Regions from separate parts of the Caloranaerobacter longqiensis genome, predicted to be linked through region 2. Evidence: a T-box and tRNA genes for the amino acid it is inferred to sense, from the RefSeq annotation. Region 2 holds a T-box; the other holds one or more tRNA genes.
The links. A T-box is a leader RNA that pairs with one kind of tRNA and senses whether it is charged. The one in region 2 lies ahead of leuS (leucine--tRNA ligase), so its partner is inferred to be a tRNA-Leu.

Region 1: it has a tRNA-Leu gene. The T-box ahead of leuS (leucine--tRNA ligase) is inferred to sense a tRNA for this amino acid. The anticodon was not compared.

The regions. Positions count from the first base shown of each region.
Region 1 covers NZ_JBFWFX010000002.1:17,806-25,400, reverse strand. The annotation lists gene clpX (ATP-dependent Clp protease ATP-binding subunit ClpX) at 1-1,146, opposite strand, end outside; gene clpP (ATP-dependent Clp endopeptidase proteolytic subunit ClpP) at 1,166-1,750, opposite strand; gene tig (trigger factor) at 1,775-3,061, opposite strand; tRNA gene AB4Y15_RS02215 (tRNA-Leu) at 3,563-3,646, opposite strand; gene AB4Y15_RS02210 (NupC/NupG family nucleoside CNT transporter) at 3,988-5,208, shown strand; gene AB4Y15_RS02205 (ATP-dependent helicase) at 5,466-7,550, shown strand; gene AB4Y15_RS02200 (ABC transporter ATP-binding protein) at 7,567-7,595, opposite strand, start outside.
Region 2 covers NZ_JBFWFX010000004.1:187,796-195,390, reverse strand. The annotation lists gene AB4Y15_RS05705 (D-alanyl-D-alanine carboxypeptidase family protein) at 1-334, shown strand, start outside; gene AB4Y15_RS05700 (RidA family protein) at 368-748, opposite strand; gene leuS (leucine--tRNA ligase) at 890-3,364, opposite strand; T-box leader at 3,538-3,718, opposite strand; gene rsfS (ribosome silencing factor) at 3,749-4,102, opposite strand; gene yqeK (bis(5'-nucleosyl)-tetraphosphatase (symmetrical) YqeK) at 4,123-4,677, opposite strand; gene nadD (nicotinate-nucleotide adenylyltransferase) at 4,736-5,413, opposite strand; gene AB4Y15_RS05675 (hypothetical protein) at 5,516-5,830, opposite strand; gene AB4Y15_RS05670 (S-layer homology domain-containing protein) at 5,830-6,531, opposite strand; gene AB4Y15_RS05665 (hypothetical protein) at 6,617-6,817, opposite strand; gene AB4Y15_RS05660 (hypothetical protein) at 6,859-7,035, opposite strand; gene yhbY (ribosome assembly RNA-binding protein YhbY) at 7,096-7,386, opposite strand; gene AB4Y15_RS05650 (hypothetical protein) at 7,398-7,580, opposite strand.

The DNA.
Region 1 (7,595 bases), on a different contig from region 2:
AGAAGGTATTTCATACATAATATCTAGCATAATTTCTTCTAGAATACCTCTTAACCCTCTAGCACCAGTTTTCCTTTCAATAGCTTTTTGAGCCACTACTTCTAAAGCTTCATCATCAAATTCAAGTTCAACATCATCCATTCTGAATAACTCTTTATACTGCTTAATAATAGCATTTTTAGGCTTAGTAAGAATATCTTTCAAAGCTTCCTTATCAAGCTGCTCTAATGTAACTATAACTGGTATTCTTCCTACGAACTCTGGAATAAGTCCATATTTCAATAAATCTCCAGGTTCAATTTGTTTTAATAGTTCTCCTACATCTTTCTCTTGTTTACTTTGTATTTCAGCTCCGAAGCCCATAGACTTCTTACCTATTCTTTTTTGTATTATATTTTCTATACCATCAAATGCTCCACCAACTATGAAAAGGATGTTAGTAGTATCTATTTGAATAAACTCTTGATGAGGGTGTTTCCTTCCTCCTTGAGGAGGAACGCTAGCTACTGTCCCTTCTAAAATTTTAAGAAGTGCTTGCTGAACACCTTCACCACTAACATCTCTGGTAATCGATGGATTATCAGATTTTCTTGCTATCTTGTCAATCTCATCTATATAAATAATACCTTTCTCTGCTCTTTCAATATCATAATCTGCTGCTTGTATTAATTTAAGCAAAATATTTTCAACATCTTCTCCGACATATCCTGCCTCAGTTAAAGAAGTAGCGTCAGCTATAGCAAAAGGAACATTTAAAATTTTAGCAAGAGTCTGAGCAAGTAGTGTCTTACCAGAACCTGTAGGACCAATAAGTATAATATTACTCTTTTGTAATTCGACATCTTGATCAGTAGTCTTTCTATTTATGCGTTTGTAATGATTATACACCGCAACAGCCAATGCTCTTTTTGCTCGATCTTGCTTTATTACATATTGGTCTAATATTTCTTTTATTTCTTTTGGTTTAGGAAGCTCATTTAAATCAAATTCCATTACTTCTTCAAATTCTTCATCAATTATCTCTTGACATAACTCAATACACTCGTCACAAATATACACATTAGGTCCTGCAATTAATCTTCTAACTTGGTCTTGAGTTTTTCCGCAAAAAGAACATTTAAGCTGTTTTTTTTCAAATCTTGACATTATGACACCTCTCTTAATGTTATTTCCTAAAAGTTATTACATCATCTATTAATCCGTATTCCTTTGCTTCATATGCTGACATGAAGAAATCTCTATCTGTATCTTTTGAAATTCTTTCATATGATTGACCCGTTCTTTCGCTCAAAATTCTATTTATATTCTCTCTCATTTTAATTATTCTCTCAGCATGTATTCTGATATCTTCAGCCTGACCTCTAGTTCCTCCTAAAGGCTGATGTATCATGACTTCAGCATTAGGAAGTGCAAATCTCTTACCTTTAGCTCCAGCCGCAAGCAAGAACGCCCCCATACTAGCTGCCATTCCTATACATATTGTTGAAACATCAGGCTTAATATACTGCATTGTATCATAAATTGCAAAACCTGCAGTTATAGAACCTCCCGGACTATTTATATAAAGTTGAATATCTTTATCAGGATCCTCTGCTTCTAAGAATAACAGCTGAGCTACTACTAAACTCGCAGTTGTATCATTGATTTCATCAGTTATAAAAATAATCCTTTCTTTTAATAGTCTAGAATAAATATCGTATGATCTCTCACCTCTATTAGTCTGCTCTACAACAATTGGCACTAATGCCATAGATTATCCCTCCCGGTTAAAAATTTACTGGAATTTAGCATTTTCTACTAAAAACTCGACAGTTTTCCTTCTAATTATACCCTCTTTAATGTATTCTAAATCTTCCTCTCTTATGTTTTTCTTAAATTCTTCAAAATCTTGTCCGTACCCAGCAGCAATCTTCTTTAATTCTTCATCTAAATCTTCTTCTGTCTCCTTTATATTTTCTTTCTCAGCTATTGCTTCTAAAACTAATTCTGCTTTTACTGCCTTTTCAGCTTCTGGTCTGAATTTTTCTTTTAAATCTTCTATCTTAGTATTTGTTAATTCTAAGTATTTATTTAAATCTAATCCTTGATATCTTAAAGTAAACTCAAAATTTCTTATTTGATAATCTACTTCATTTTCAATCATTACTTCTGGTATATCAACTTCTGCTGCTTCTACAACTTTTTCTATTACTCTATTTTCTTTTTCAGATTTTTCTCTGTCTTTAGCTTGTTTTTCTAATCTTTTCTTAATATCTTCCTTTAATTCATCTAAAGTATCAAATTCACTAACATCTTTTGCAAATTCATCATCTAATTCAGGTAAATCTTTTTCTTTAATTTCATGTATTTTTATCTTGAATGTAGCGTCTTTACCAGCAAGGTTTTCTACATGATATTCTTCTGGAAACTTCACATTTATTTCGAATTCTTCATCTTTATTCTTACCAACCAATTGTTCTTCAAAACCAGGTATAAATCTACCTGAGCCAATCTCTAATACCTGATTATATGCAGTACCTCCTTCAAATTTCTCTCCATCTACATATCCTTCATAATCAATTGTTAATATATCTCCTTCTTTTGCTGGTCTATCTGTTACTTCTACTAATCTAGCATTTTTTTCTTGCATTGATTTCAATTCATTTTCAACATCTTTTTCTGTAACATTATACTCTACCTTTTCAATTTCTATACCTTTATAATCACCTAACTTAACTTCTGGCTTAACTACTACTTCTGCTGTAAATACTACCGGCTTACCGCTTTCGATTTGCTCTATATCAATTACTGGTCTGTCTACTGGCTTTAAGTTGTGTTTTTTTATCGCTTCATTATATGCTTCAGGGAAAACAATGTTTATAGCATCTTCATAAAATATTCCTTCTCCATATCTTGCCTCTATAATTTTTCTTGGAGCTTTACCTTTTCTGAATCCTGGTATATTGAACTTATGTCTGTTCTTTAAATACGCTTTTTGAACTCCCTCTTGAAATTTCTTTTCATCAATTTCAATTTTCAAAGTTACATTATAATTTTCTTTTTTAATGATTTCTGAATTCATTCTCGTTCCTCCTCGTTCCTTTTTATGTAATTTTTATTTTCTGTCTTCAATTAGTAATTATCGCCTTTTGATGCCATTTTTATAATCCATAAGGAAATTATATTCCTTGTTAAACTGTGGATAATTTTAAATATAATTTCCATTTATGGATTTCAACAAAATCTTCCTTAATTTATTTAAATCGAAGATTTTGTTCTAATCCATAGAAAATTATATTCCTTATTATATTATAGATAATTTTGAATATAATTTCAGTATTTCAGTAATGGATATAGGCAAAATCTTCCTTACAATATTTGCTTAAATCGAAGATTTTGTTCTATTTACTGTACAAAAAATAATAAAATCGTTTGATTGCAGTCTTAAACCACTATCTTGAACCACTATATTATATCATAAAAATTTTTTCAATGTCTATTATTGTCTTATTCTGTATAAAATACTTTTTGAAAATACGAAAAAAACCAATGGTTTACCCATTGGCTTTTTACTTTATGTCAGTGGTGCGGGTGGAGGGACTCGAACCCCCACGCCGAGGGCACTAGATCCTAAGTCTAGCGCGTCTGCCAATTCCGCCACACCCGCGCAATTTGTCAATCCTTTACTGACAGAAATAATTATACATATTATTATATTTATTGTCAATAGTTTTTTTGTTTTTTACATATCCTATAATTAACATTCTTTTATTATTTTTTCTAGCATCTAACACTTAGTACCCATTTCCATAAATTACTTGTTTTCTACAGTTGAAACGTTTGCTATAATATGTTTGGCATTATTTTAATTCTCGGTTTTATTAAAAATTTTTTCTTTGCAAACTTAATAGGATTATGCTATAATAGGAAATAGGATTATGCTATAATAGGAAAGCGTTTCTTGTTTTCTGGAAAATCAAAAGATAAAAAATTAGAAAGGAGATACAAATGGAAAAATTAATAAGTTTCTTAGGTATTTTCGTTATGATTTTTATTGCCTACTTATTATCTGAAAATAAAAAAGAGATCAATTGGAGACTTGTAGCAATTGGTACATCTATGCAGGTTGTCTTTGCTCTTTTAGTTCTAAAGTGGACACCTGGTCAAATGGCTTTTACATTTTTAAGTGATTTAGTAACAAAACTACTCGATTTTACAAAAGAAGGTACTGCTTTCCTATTTGGTAATTTACTAAATGTAGAAAGCTTTGGTTTTATATTCGCTTTACAAATATTACCTACAATAATATTCTTCTCATCACTTATGACTATTTTATATCACTTAGGTGTAATGCAAGTTGTAGTATCATTCTTAGCTAAAGTAATGCTTAAGCTAATGGGTACAAGTGGAGCTGAATCTTTATCAGCAGCAGCAAATATATTCGTTGGGCAAACAGAAGCTCCTCTTGTAATTAAACCATATATCAAATCAATGACTAAATCAGAGTTATTAACAGTTATGACAGGTGGTATGGCTACTGTTGCAGGTGGAGTTATGGCTGGATACGTTTCAATGGGTGTTGATGCAGGACACTTAATAGCTGCTAGTATAATGTCTGCACCAGCCAGCCTTGTTATCGCTAAAATAATGATTCCAGAAACAGAAACGCCAGTAACTAAAGGAAAAGTTAATCTTGAATTAGAAGAATTAGATGCAAATGTTATAGATGCTGCTGCAAGAGGTGCTAGTGAAGGTTTATCATTAGCTTTAAACGTTGGAGCTATGCTACTTGCTTTTATAGCACTAGTTGCTCTATTAAACTCATTATTAAGTTGGTTCGGTGGTATAATAGGTCTTGATTTCTTAAGCTTAGAATGGATATTAGGTAGATTATTTGCTCCATTAGCATTCATCATGGGTGTACCTATGAGCGATATAATTCAAGCAGGTAATCTATTAGGTCAGAAAATCGTTATAAATGAATTCTTCGCTTATGCAAACCTATCAACATTAATTAAAGAAGGAGCATTAAGCGAAAGAACAATTATCATATTAACTTATGCTCTTTGCGGTTTTGCTAACTTCAGTTCAATCGGTATTCAAATCGGTGGTATCGGTGGATTAGCACCTGAAAGACGTTCTGATATAGCTAAATTGGGTATTAAAGCTTTAATAGGTGGTTCACTTGCTGCATTCATGACAGCTACAATTGCAGGTATATTAATCTAATATAGTATGTAAAGCCCTGGTTATCCAGGGCTAATTTTATTGACAAAATAAAATATTTTATGGTTTGACATCCTGTCAAACCTACGGATTTTCTCAAAAATTTTCACCTAGTTTTTTAACTAAATTCTTTCAAGCATTCGCTTTCATTTTCATAAAATATTTAAAAGAATAAATTTGTCAACAGTCTGTGCCCTGGTTATCCAGGGCTTTGTTATGTTAAAATATGAAATGTAATCTTATTTAAGGAGGAACTTCTGTTGCAAAATAGATTTTTTCAGCTTCTTAATAAAAAGTTTGGAATATGTCTTACTAAACAGCAAAGGGAAGCTGTTTTACATAAAGAAGGACCAGCAATCGTTCTAGCTGTTCCAGGCGCAGGTAAAACCACAGTTCTTATATGCAGAACTTTAAATTTAATATTAAATCACAGAATTAACCCAAACAATATTCTAACAATTACATTCAGTAAAGCCTCTGCTTCAGATATGAAAAACAGATTTATATCGACTTTTGGCAATATATTAAATATAAAGCCTAATTTTTCTACTATACACAGTTTCTCTTATTCAGTCATAAGGTACTTTTCAAAAATAAAAGGGATAAAATATGAACTTTTAGAAGGTAATGATTCTAAAATAAATAAAAATTTATTATTGAAAGAAATCTACTATAAATTCAATAAAATACAGATTAATGAAGAAAAATTAGAAGACTTGATAAACACTATAAGCTATATAAAAAATATGATGATTAAACCAGAAGACATTAACTATTTCAATAATTTTGGTATAAAAAATCTATACAATATATTTATAGAATATGAAAACTATAAAAAAAGAGCAGGACTTATCGATTTTGACGATATGCTTACCCTTTCTCTAAATATATTAGAAAACAACCCTGATATTTTAGCACAATGCAGAAAAAGATATCCTTATATACAAGTAGACGAAGGACAAGATACATCAAAAGTCCAAAATATATTAATCAAACTGCTTGCATATCCCAAAAATAATTTATTTGTAGTGGCTGATGATGATCAATCTATTTACGGATTTAGAGGAGCTACACCCCATGAACTATTAAATTTTAAAGATATAGATTATCCTGATGCAAAAATATTCTTTATGGAAGAAAACTTTCGTTCAACTAAAACTATCGTAGATATCAGCAATAAGTTTATACAATTGAATAAAATTAGATTTAAGAAAAACTTATATACAAAAAATGAAGAAAACGAACCGATAAAAATTATTAAATTAAATGACGAATTTGAACAAATAGAATATATTATCAATCAATTAAAGAAAATCAAAGATTTATCTAATACTGCCGTACTTTTTAGGAACAACATATCTTCAGTAGGATTAATAGATAAACTCGAAAGAAATAATATTCCGTTCTATATAAAAGATACGAAAAAATTATATATATTTAAACACTGGGTCTGTCAGGACATAATTTCTTTCTTGAAACTCTCTTTAGACAATACTGATATAGACTCTTTTCAGAGAATATACTATAAAATGAACGGTTATATTACTAAAAAGAGCGTCGAATATATAAAATCAACAAAACCAAAAGAAAACATTTTTGAAAGTCTAATAAATCTACCAGAATTAAAAAACTTTCAAAAAAGGAATTATATTAGATTAAAATCTGACTTCAAATATTTATCGAAACTAAAGGCATATGATGCAATATCTTTTATAGAAAACGAACTTGAATATAGAGGATTTCTTATAGATAATTCGAGAAAATACGGCAATTCATTCGAATACTCAAATACCATAATATCAATATTAAAGATAATTGCAAAAGAAACTAATTCTATTAACGAATTTTTAGCAAGGTTAGATAGCCTAGCTAAAATGTTAGAGAATACAAGATTTAATAAAAATAATGCAGTAACCCTTTCAACGATACATTCAGCAAAAGGATTAGAGTTTGAAAATGTATATATTATAGATCTAATAGATGGAGAATTCCCTTCGTCCAGCAGTATTGAAGCATTAGAATCGAATATTATTGAACCTTTTGAAGAAGAACGCAGAATATTTTATGTAGGAATCACTAGAGCCAAAAGAAACCTTAATTTGATAACTATAAACTTCAAAAATGGAGAAAGAGTAATCCCTTCGAGATTTGTTCAGGAGATAGAAGCTATAGGAAAACCATTAAGACATGATTATAAAGTTGGCAGTACTGTAGAACATGAAAAATTCGGTAGAGGAATTATAAAATTTATAGATGACAAAAATATTATAATAGATTTTGAAAAGATAGGAACAAAACAGTTATCTACAAAAATTTGTGTAGAAAAGAACTTACTTAAAACATAAAGCGGCAAATGCCGCTTTATATATTATTTATTTCTTTTACATAAT
Region 2 (7,595 bases):
AGAAAATGATATAGTGAAAGATATAGTTTTACCTGATAAAATTACTGCTCCAATTACAAAAGATCAAGTAATTGGAAGAATAGAATATAAATTAGATGGTGAAGTAATTGGAACTGCCAATATTGTATCTGCAATGGAAATAAATCAAAAAGGAATTATTAGAGTTGTCGAAACAACAGATGGAAAATCATTGTTTAAAAAATGGTGGTTTTGGTTTATTGTAATGTTTATAATATGGAGAATATTTATCGGTTATAAGAGATATAAAAAAGCTAAAAGAAGAAGATTAAAAAAAGAAATTAATTTCAACTATAGTAACCGTTATAAATATTAGAAGCTGCGATACACGCAGCTTCTAATTTTTTTATTAGATTATAGCTATTGCTTCAACTTCAACATTTCCATCTTTAGGTAGTCTAGCAACTTCAATACAAGATCTTGCTGGTTTATTTTCACAGAAATACTCCTCATATACCTCATTTATTTTGCCAAATTGATTCATGTCTTTGATATACAAAGTAACTTTAACTACATCATTTAAAGTTGCTCCACCTTCTTTAAGTACAGCTTTTAAATTTTCTAGAGCTTGCCTGGTCTCTTTTTTGATATCATCCTTAATAAGCTCACCTGTTTCAGGATTAATAGCTAATTGACCTGATGTAAAAATCATGTTACCTGCCACTATTCCTTGAGAATATGGTCCAATAGCTTTTGGTGCCTTATCTGTTGAAATTACTTTTTTATCCACTTTATCTCCCCCTCTTTATTATTTTTTGTTATAATCCATAGGAAATTATATTCCTTTTTAAACTGTAAATAATCTTGAATATAATTTCCATTTATGGATTTCAATAAAATTTTCCTTAATTTGCTCAAATTGAAGATTTTGTTATTTTGCAACTATATTAACTAATTTTTTAGGCACAACTATAACTTTCTTAACTTCTTTACCTTCTATAAAACTCTTAACTCTTTCGCTATTTAATGCTAATTTTTCTAAGCTTTCTTTATCAATATTAGCATCTACTTCAATCTTATCTCTCACTTTTCCGTTCACTTGAATTACTACTGTTATTTGATCTTTAACTATAGCTTTTTCATCATACTCAGGCCATTTTTGCTGATGTACACTTCCTTCATTGCCAACTAAATTCCAAAGTTCTTCAGCTAAGTGCGGAGCAAAAGGTGCTAGTAATAGAATTAAATTATCAATCGCTTCTACTAAAATAGCATTCTTATAATCACTAGATTCTGCATTATCTTTATATTTATATATCTCATTAACTAATTCCATTATGCTACTTATAGCTGTATTGAAGTTAAATCTATCCTCTATATCAGTAGTTACCTTCTGAATTGTTGAATGTATAACATATCTTAAATTCTTATCAGCTTTACTCAATTGATCAATCTCAATTTCACACTTATTATTATATACTTCTTTTAACTCTTCTACTAGCCTATATACTCTGTTTAAGAATCTATAACATCCTTCTACGCCTTGATCGCTCCATTCTAGATCTCTTTCAGGTGGAGCTGCAAATAATACAAATAATCTTGCAGTATCAGCACCATAATTAGAAATTATTTCTTCTGGACTTACTACATTACCTTTAGATTTAGACATTTTTGCCCCATCTTTAAGTACCATACCCTGTGTAAGTAAATTTTTAAAAGGCTCATTTACAGGTGAAAGTCCCATATCATATAATACTTTAACAAAGAATCTAGAATATAGAAGGTGTAATATAGCATGTTCTACTCCACCTATATATTGATCTACTTTCATCCAGTAATTCGCTTTATCTTTATTGAACGGTTCATTCTCATTCTTTGGATCAGTATATCTTAAGAAATACCATGATGAATCAATAAAAGTATCCATAGTATCAGTTTCTCTTCTTGCCTTTTTACCACACTTCGGGCAAGTAGTATACATAAACTCCTTACTTGTAGTTAAAGGAGACTGTCCTTTGCCTGTAAATTCTACGTCTGTCGGTAACTTTACTGGAAGATCTTCTTCGTTAACAGGTACTATTCCACAGTCATCACAATATATTATAGGTATTGGAGTTCCCCAATATCTCTGTCTTGAAATTAGCCAGTCTCTAAGCCTGTAATTTACAGTAGCTTTTCCAATTCCTAATTCCTCAATATATTTTGTTATTTCAGTTTTAGCAGTTTTATTATCTAAACCATTGAATCTATCAGAGTTTATCATTATACCTTCGCCAGTATATGCTTCTTTTAAATCATTCTCATCAAACTCTCCATCAACTGGTTTTATTACAGGTCTAATTGGTATGTTATATTTCTTAGCAAATTCAAAGTCTCTTTGATCATGACCTGGTACAGCCATAATAGCACCAGTTCCATAGTCTATCAATACATAGTTAGCAATATAAATAGGTATTTCTTCTTTAGTTACAGGATTAACAGCGTATCTTCCTATAAAAACTCCTTCTTTTTCTGCAGTTGTTGAAGTTCTATCAATTTCTGATATATATTCCATCTTCTTTTTAAATTCAAGTACTTCTTCTTCATACTCTGTACCCTTTACTAATTCATTTACATATGGATGTTCTGGTGCCATTACCATATAAGTTACTCCATAGATTGTATCTGGTCTAGTAGTGAAAACTTTTAATTTTTTATCAAAATCTTTAATCTCAAAATCTATTTCAGCACCTTTACTCTTACCAATCCAATTTTTCTGCATTATTTTAACTTTCTCAGGCCAGCCATCTAGCTCTTTTATATCCTCAAGTAATCTTTCTGCATAATCTGTAATTTTAAAATACCATTGTTCTAGTTCTTTTTTCCCAACAGGTGTATCACATCTTTCACAAGCTCCGTCAACAACTTGCTCATTAGCTAATACAGTTTCACAAGAAGGACACCAATTTACAGCTGATTTTTTCTTATAAGCTAGTCCTCTTTTATATAATTGTATAAAGAACCACTGTGTCCATTTATAGTAATCTGGTAAACAAGTAGTTACTTCTCTGTTCCAATCGTAACTAAGCCCTAATCTCTTTAATTGTCTTTTCATTTCAGCAATATTTTCTAATGTCCACTTATTAGGATGTATGCCATGTTTTATCGCCGCATTTTCAGCAGGTAGACCAAATGCATCCCATCCCATAGGATGTAATACATTAAATCCCCTCATTCTTTTAAATCTTGCTACTACATCACCTATTGAATAGTTACGTACGTGGCCCATATGTATTTTCCCAGATGGATAAGGAAACATTTCTAGTACATAATATTTCTGAGCCTCATTTTCACTAGCTCCAAAAGCATTATTATTTTCCCATATTTCTTGCCATTTTTTTTCGATTTTACTAAAATTATAAGCCATCATACCCCTCCTTCATTATTTTTCATTTCCTACAATAATAAACAGATCAGTTCTTTATTTATTACTTAAACTATTCAAAATTTTTGTTCTAAAATGACTAATAACTAACGGCTATCAGCTTACAAGCTATTAATTAAAATCTATATAATAAAAAAACTTCTAATCCCTAATCACTTAGGGACGAGAAGTTATCCCGCGGTACCACCCTAATTGGCTTATAAAGCCCACTCATAAGTCCTATAACGGAGACCAACCTTTTTCACATAAAGCAAGTTCAGTAAACGGTTATGTCAGTTCGCACCAACCACTGACTCTCTGAAATAACCTGATTTACCTACTACTCTTTATTCAATCCTTATTCTATTTACTTTATTATAGATAAATTTAGATTATATTGTCAATATCAATTTCTTTAGCATCTATCCATAGCCTATCTAAATTATAAAATTCTCTGTCTTCTTTATGAAAAACATGCACTACTATATCGCCAAAATCAAGTAGTACCCATCTACCTTCTCTATACCCTTCTTTATTAATCACCTCATATCCTAATTGATGCATTTTATCTTCAATTTCATCTACAATCGCTATAACCTGTCTTTCATTATTACCACTTGCAAATATAAAGAAATCTGCTATCGTTGTTATATTTGATATATCTAAAAGTTTAATATCAAAAGCTTTTTTGTTGTCTGCGGCTTCTAAAATTGCTGATATTCTATTATCTATATTTGCCACTACCTCAAACCTCCTAGCTATTATAATCTATGTATTTTATTAACTTTCTCTTTATATTTTTTAAGTAAAAAATTTCTCGCCTTCACAGTTTCAATATCTAATATCCATCCATTATCTACAACATATTTTATCGTATTTCCCATTGACGTTAGTACTGCTTTATCTAAATCTAAAAAAGCTAATTTTCTCAATGCTTTCACACATGGAAAATCCCTATTGGGCTCAATACAATCTGCTATATAGATAATTTTTTCTAATAGACTCATATTTTCTTTACCAGTAGTATGATACCTTATTGCATTTAATATTTCCAAATCTTTAATTCCAAATTCATTTTTTGCTATTTCTGCACCTAAAGGTCCATGAAGTAAAGCAATATTAACATCTTCGGCATCATCAAGAATTATACCAAATTCAAATGCCTTTTTCAATAATTCTCTGTCATTCTTAAGTTTTCCACAATCATGAAGCAAACCAGCAAGTCGTGCTTTATATTTATCACACCCATAAACTTCAGCAAGTTTTTCTGCTGTTTCCATAACTCCAATGGAATGTATAAATCTTTCTTCACTAATATATTGTTTTAGCTTTTCCTTTATTTCGTGTATTATAATACATCCCTCCCGTAATTTTTTACCTATATAAATTATTTTTATAAATATACTTTTCTACCATTTCTGGCAAAAGATATTTAACAGTTCTACCCTCTTTTATTCTAGTCCTTATTTCAGTAGATGATATCTGCAAAGCTGTTACTATTGTAGGATATATATTTGCTCCATACTCATTGTTTATTTCTTGTATTTTTCTCTCTAGCTTAGCTATTTCAAATCCTGGTCTAGTTGCTGCTATAAAATTACACAGCTTTAATAATTCACCAATGTTTTTCCAAGTGTGAAGTTCTAAAATAGAATCCGCTCCAGTTATAAAGTATAACTCTACATTATTATTACATGCTTTCCTTAACGTTTTAATAGTATCGATAGTATATGTAGTTTCTTTTTTTTCTATTTCTATAGTAGATACTTCAAAATGAGGATTTGAAATCGTAGCTAATAATGTCATTATATATCTATGTCTAGCAGAAGTTATTTTTTTATTATCTTTATGAGGAGGATTTCCTGCAGGTATAAAAATAATTTTATCCAATTTGAACTCATTTCTAATTTCTTCTGCTATAACTAAATGTCCTATATGTATTGGATCAAAAGTTCCTCCCATTATTCCAATTCTCTTAAGATTGTTACATTCTATACTTTTTCCTTTATTTTCTTTTTTAAGCGCTAACTCAATAAGTGTATCGATGTCCATTTGTTACACCTCTTATTTAAGTTATGATATTATATATTATTTTAAATAAACACATAAGTCAAATATTTCTTATTGCAATTGTTTAAATAAAAACTAGGAATATCAATTCCTAGTTTTAAATAAATCTTCTAATTTATCTACTATAATTCTAGCCATAAGTTCAATATCTTTCTTGGTAAAACCTTTTATATTTTCTTTTTCAAGCTCTCTATAAGTTACATTTGTTATAGCCAATATAAGCTGTTCTTTATCTTTTGAATTTGCAACTTCTAATATATTTTTAGCAGTATCAATCAGTATTTCTTGTACTTTTGCCTTTTCTTCAGAAGTAACTCTAAAATCTTTTATATAAGGTATTAATTTAGCAACTGCAATTCCAGCTATAAATGTTATTACAATTACTATTAGTGTTTCCATCAATTTTCCCCCTTCAACAAATCATATAATCTCACAATTAATGCTACACCTTGCTCTCTAGTCAAATAGTCCTTAGGTTTAAAGTTGCCTTCACCATCACCTTTAATTAAATCTAATTCTACTGCTCTTTTAATATATTCATATGACCACATATCAGGAGTTACATCCTTAAATGGCATGCTATACTTCAATCTTTCATTAACAAGTTTCAATATTTCGCCCTTATCAACTAACAGCCCTGGACATGTCTTATCACTATATTCTCTATGAAATACCAAAGTCGGCACTCTATCCTGTTTATTTTTTATATTTTTAATTATCGCAACTATTAGTCTAATACTTGCTTCTAATTGTATACCTTCCAATTTCTCTTCATCAAAATTACCGATATGTTCAATAGAAATTGCACCATTGTTTCTGCCGTATATTGATGCAGGACTTTTCTCCAAATCCATTCCATCCCATATTGCTCCATCTGGTGCTACAGTAAAATGCTGTGCTATATCAGTAAATCTCCTTACCTCAGTATGATATTCCCACATACTTAAAATAACCTTTTCTTTATCTTTAGCTTGTAAATAATCTTTCTTAGTTGGTTTCCATGTATGATGAAAATGTATTTCATAAATTTGTCTTTTGAACTCGTATTTTTTTAAAAACATTTCAATTTGCTCTATAGTGTATTGTCTAAATCTTCGCATATCATCACCTTTTAAACTTTTTATGATATCTTCCTAGTATATCTTATTCAAAGGCAAAAAAAAGGTACCATATTAAAGGTACCTTTTAATACAAGCTATTTTCATCAATTAACTCCTTCATCTTAGTTATTTCATTCTTATCATTGGAAACTATAGTATCTATTTTCTCTGTTTCAAAATTCTTAAAATATGCTTTAAATTCACCATTTGTTCCATCTTCATATTTTATACACTTAAAACCATTATCAAGTAACTTTTCTAATTGTTTTAAATTTCTTTTTTCCATATTATCACCCCTTTCGCAAAAAAAGCAAAGAGATTGGCTTATTATTCCAATCTCCCTTTTTTATTATCATTCATACTTCCTATATCTTTATTTATCAACCCAGGTGCATTCGGAAATTCACCCACAACAACACCTGTAATATTTTGAGCTTCCTTTACTGCATTATCTACAACGGTATTTTGCTTTACATAGTTTTTCTTATCCATTTTATTATCCATATATAACCCTCCCGTTTTTTCAATATTTTATCCAGGGTTATATATATTTATTCATATTATTTATGGAAGCTCAATTTTTTTGTTGTCTTTAGATTCTCTATATAAAACGAATTTATTTCCTATACTCTGAACAAACTCTGAATTAGTTAATCTTGCAATTTTATTAGCTGTTTCTTTTGTTTCTAACAAACTATTATTTAAAATTTTAACTTTAATAATTTCTCTAGCTTCTAAAGCATCATCTATTTGTTTTATTAAATTTTCAGATATGCCATTTTTACCTATTTGAATAATTGGGTCTAAACCATTTGCTATACTTTTTAAATAACTTCTCTGTCTGCCTGTAAGCACCAAACCACTCCTTATACTTCTATTTCTTTCTTTGACTTTCTTCTATGAATTTCATAATCTTTGTTACCTTTTTTCCAGCCACTTCTAACTTTCTCTTGTGGTTTGTAATTAGAATTGATTACTATTTCTCCTTTTGCTATACAATAATATGTTGATTCGTTTAACTTACAATTTCCACAATTAAAACACTCCATTTACTCTATTGCCCC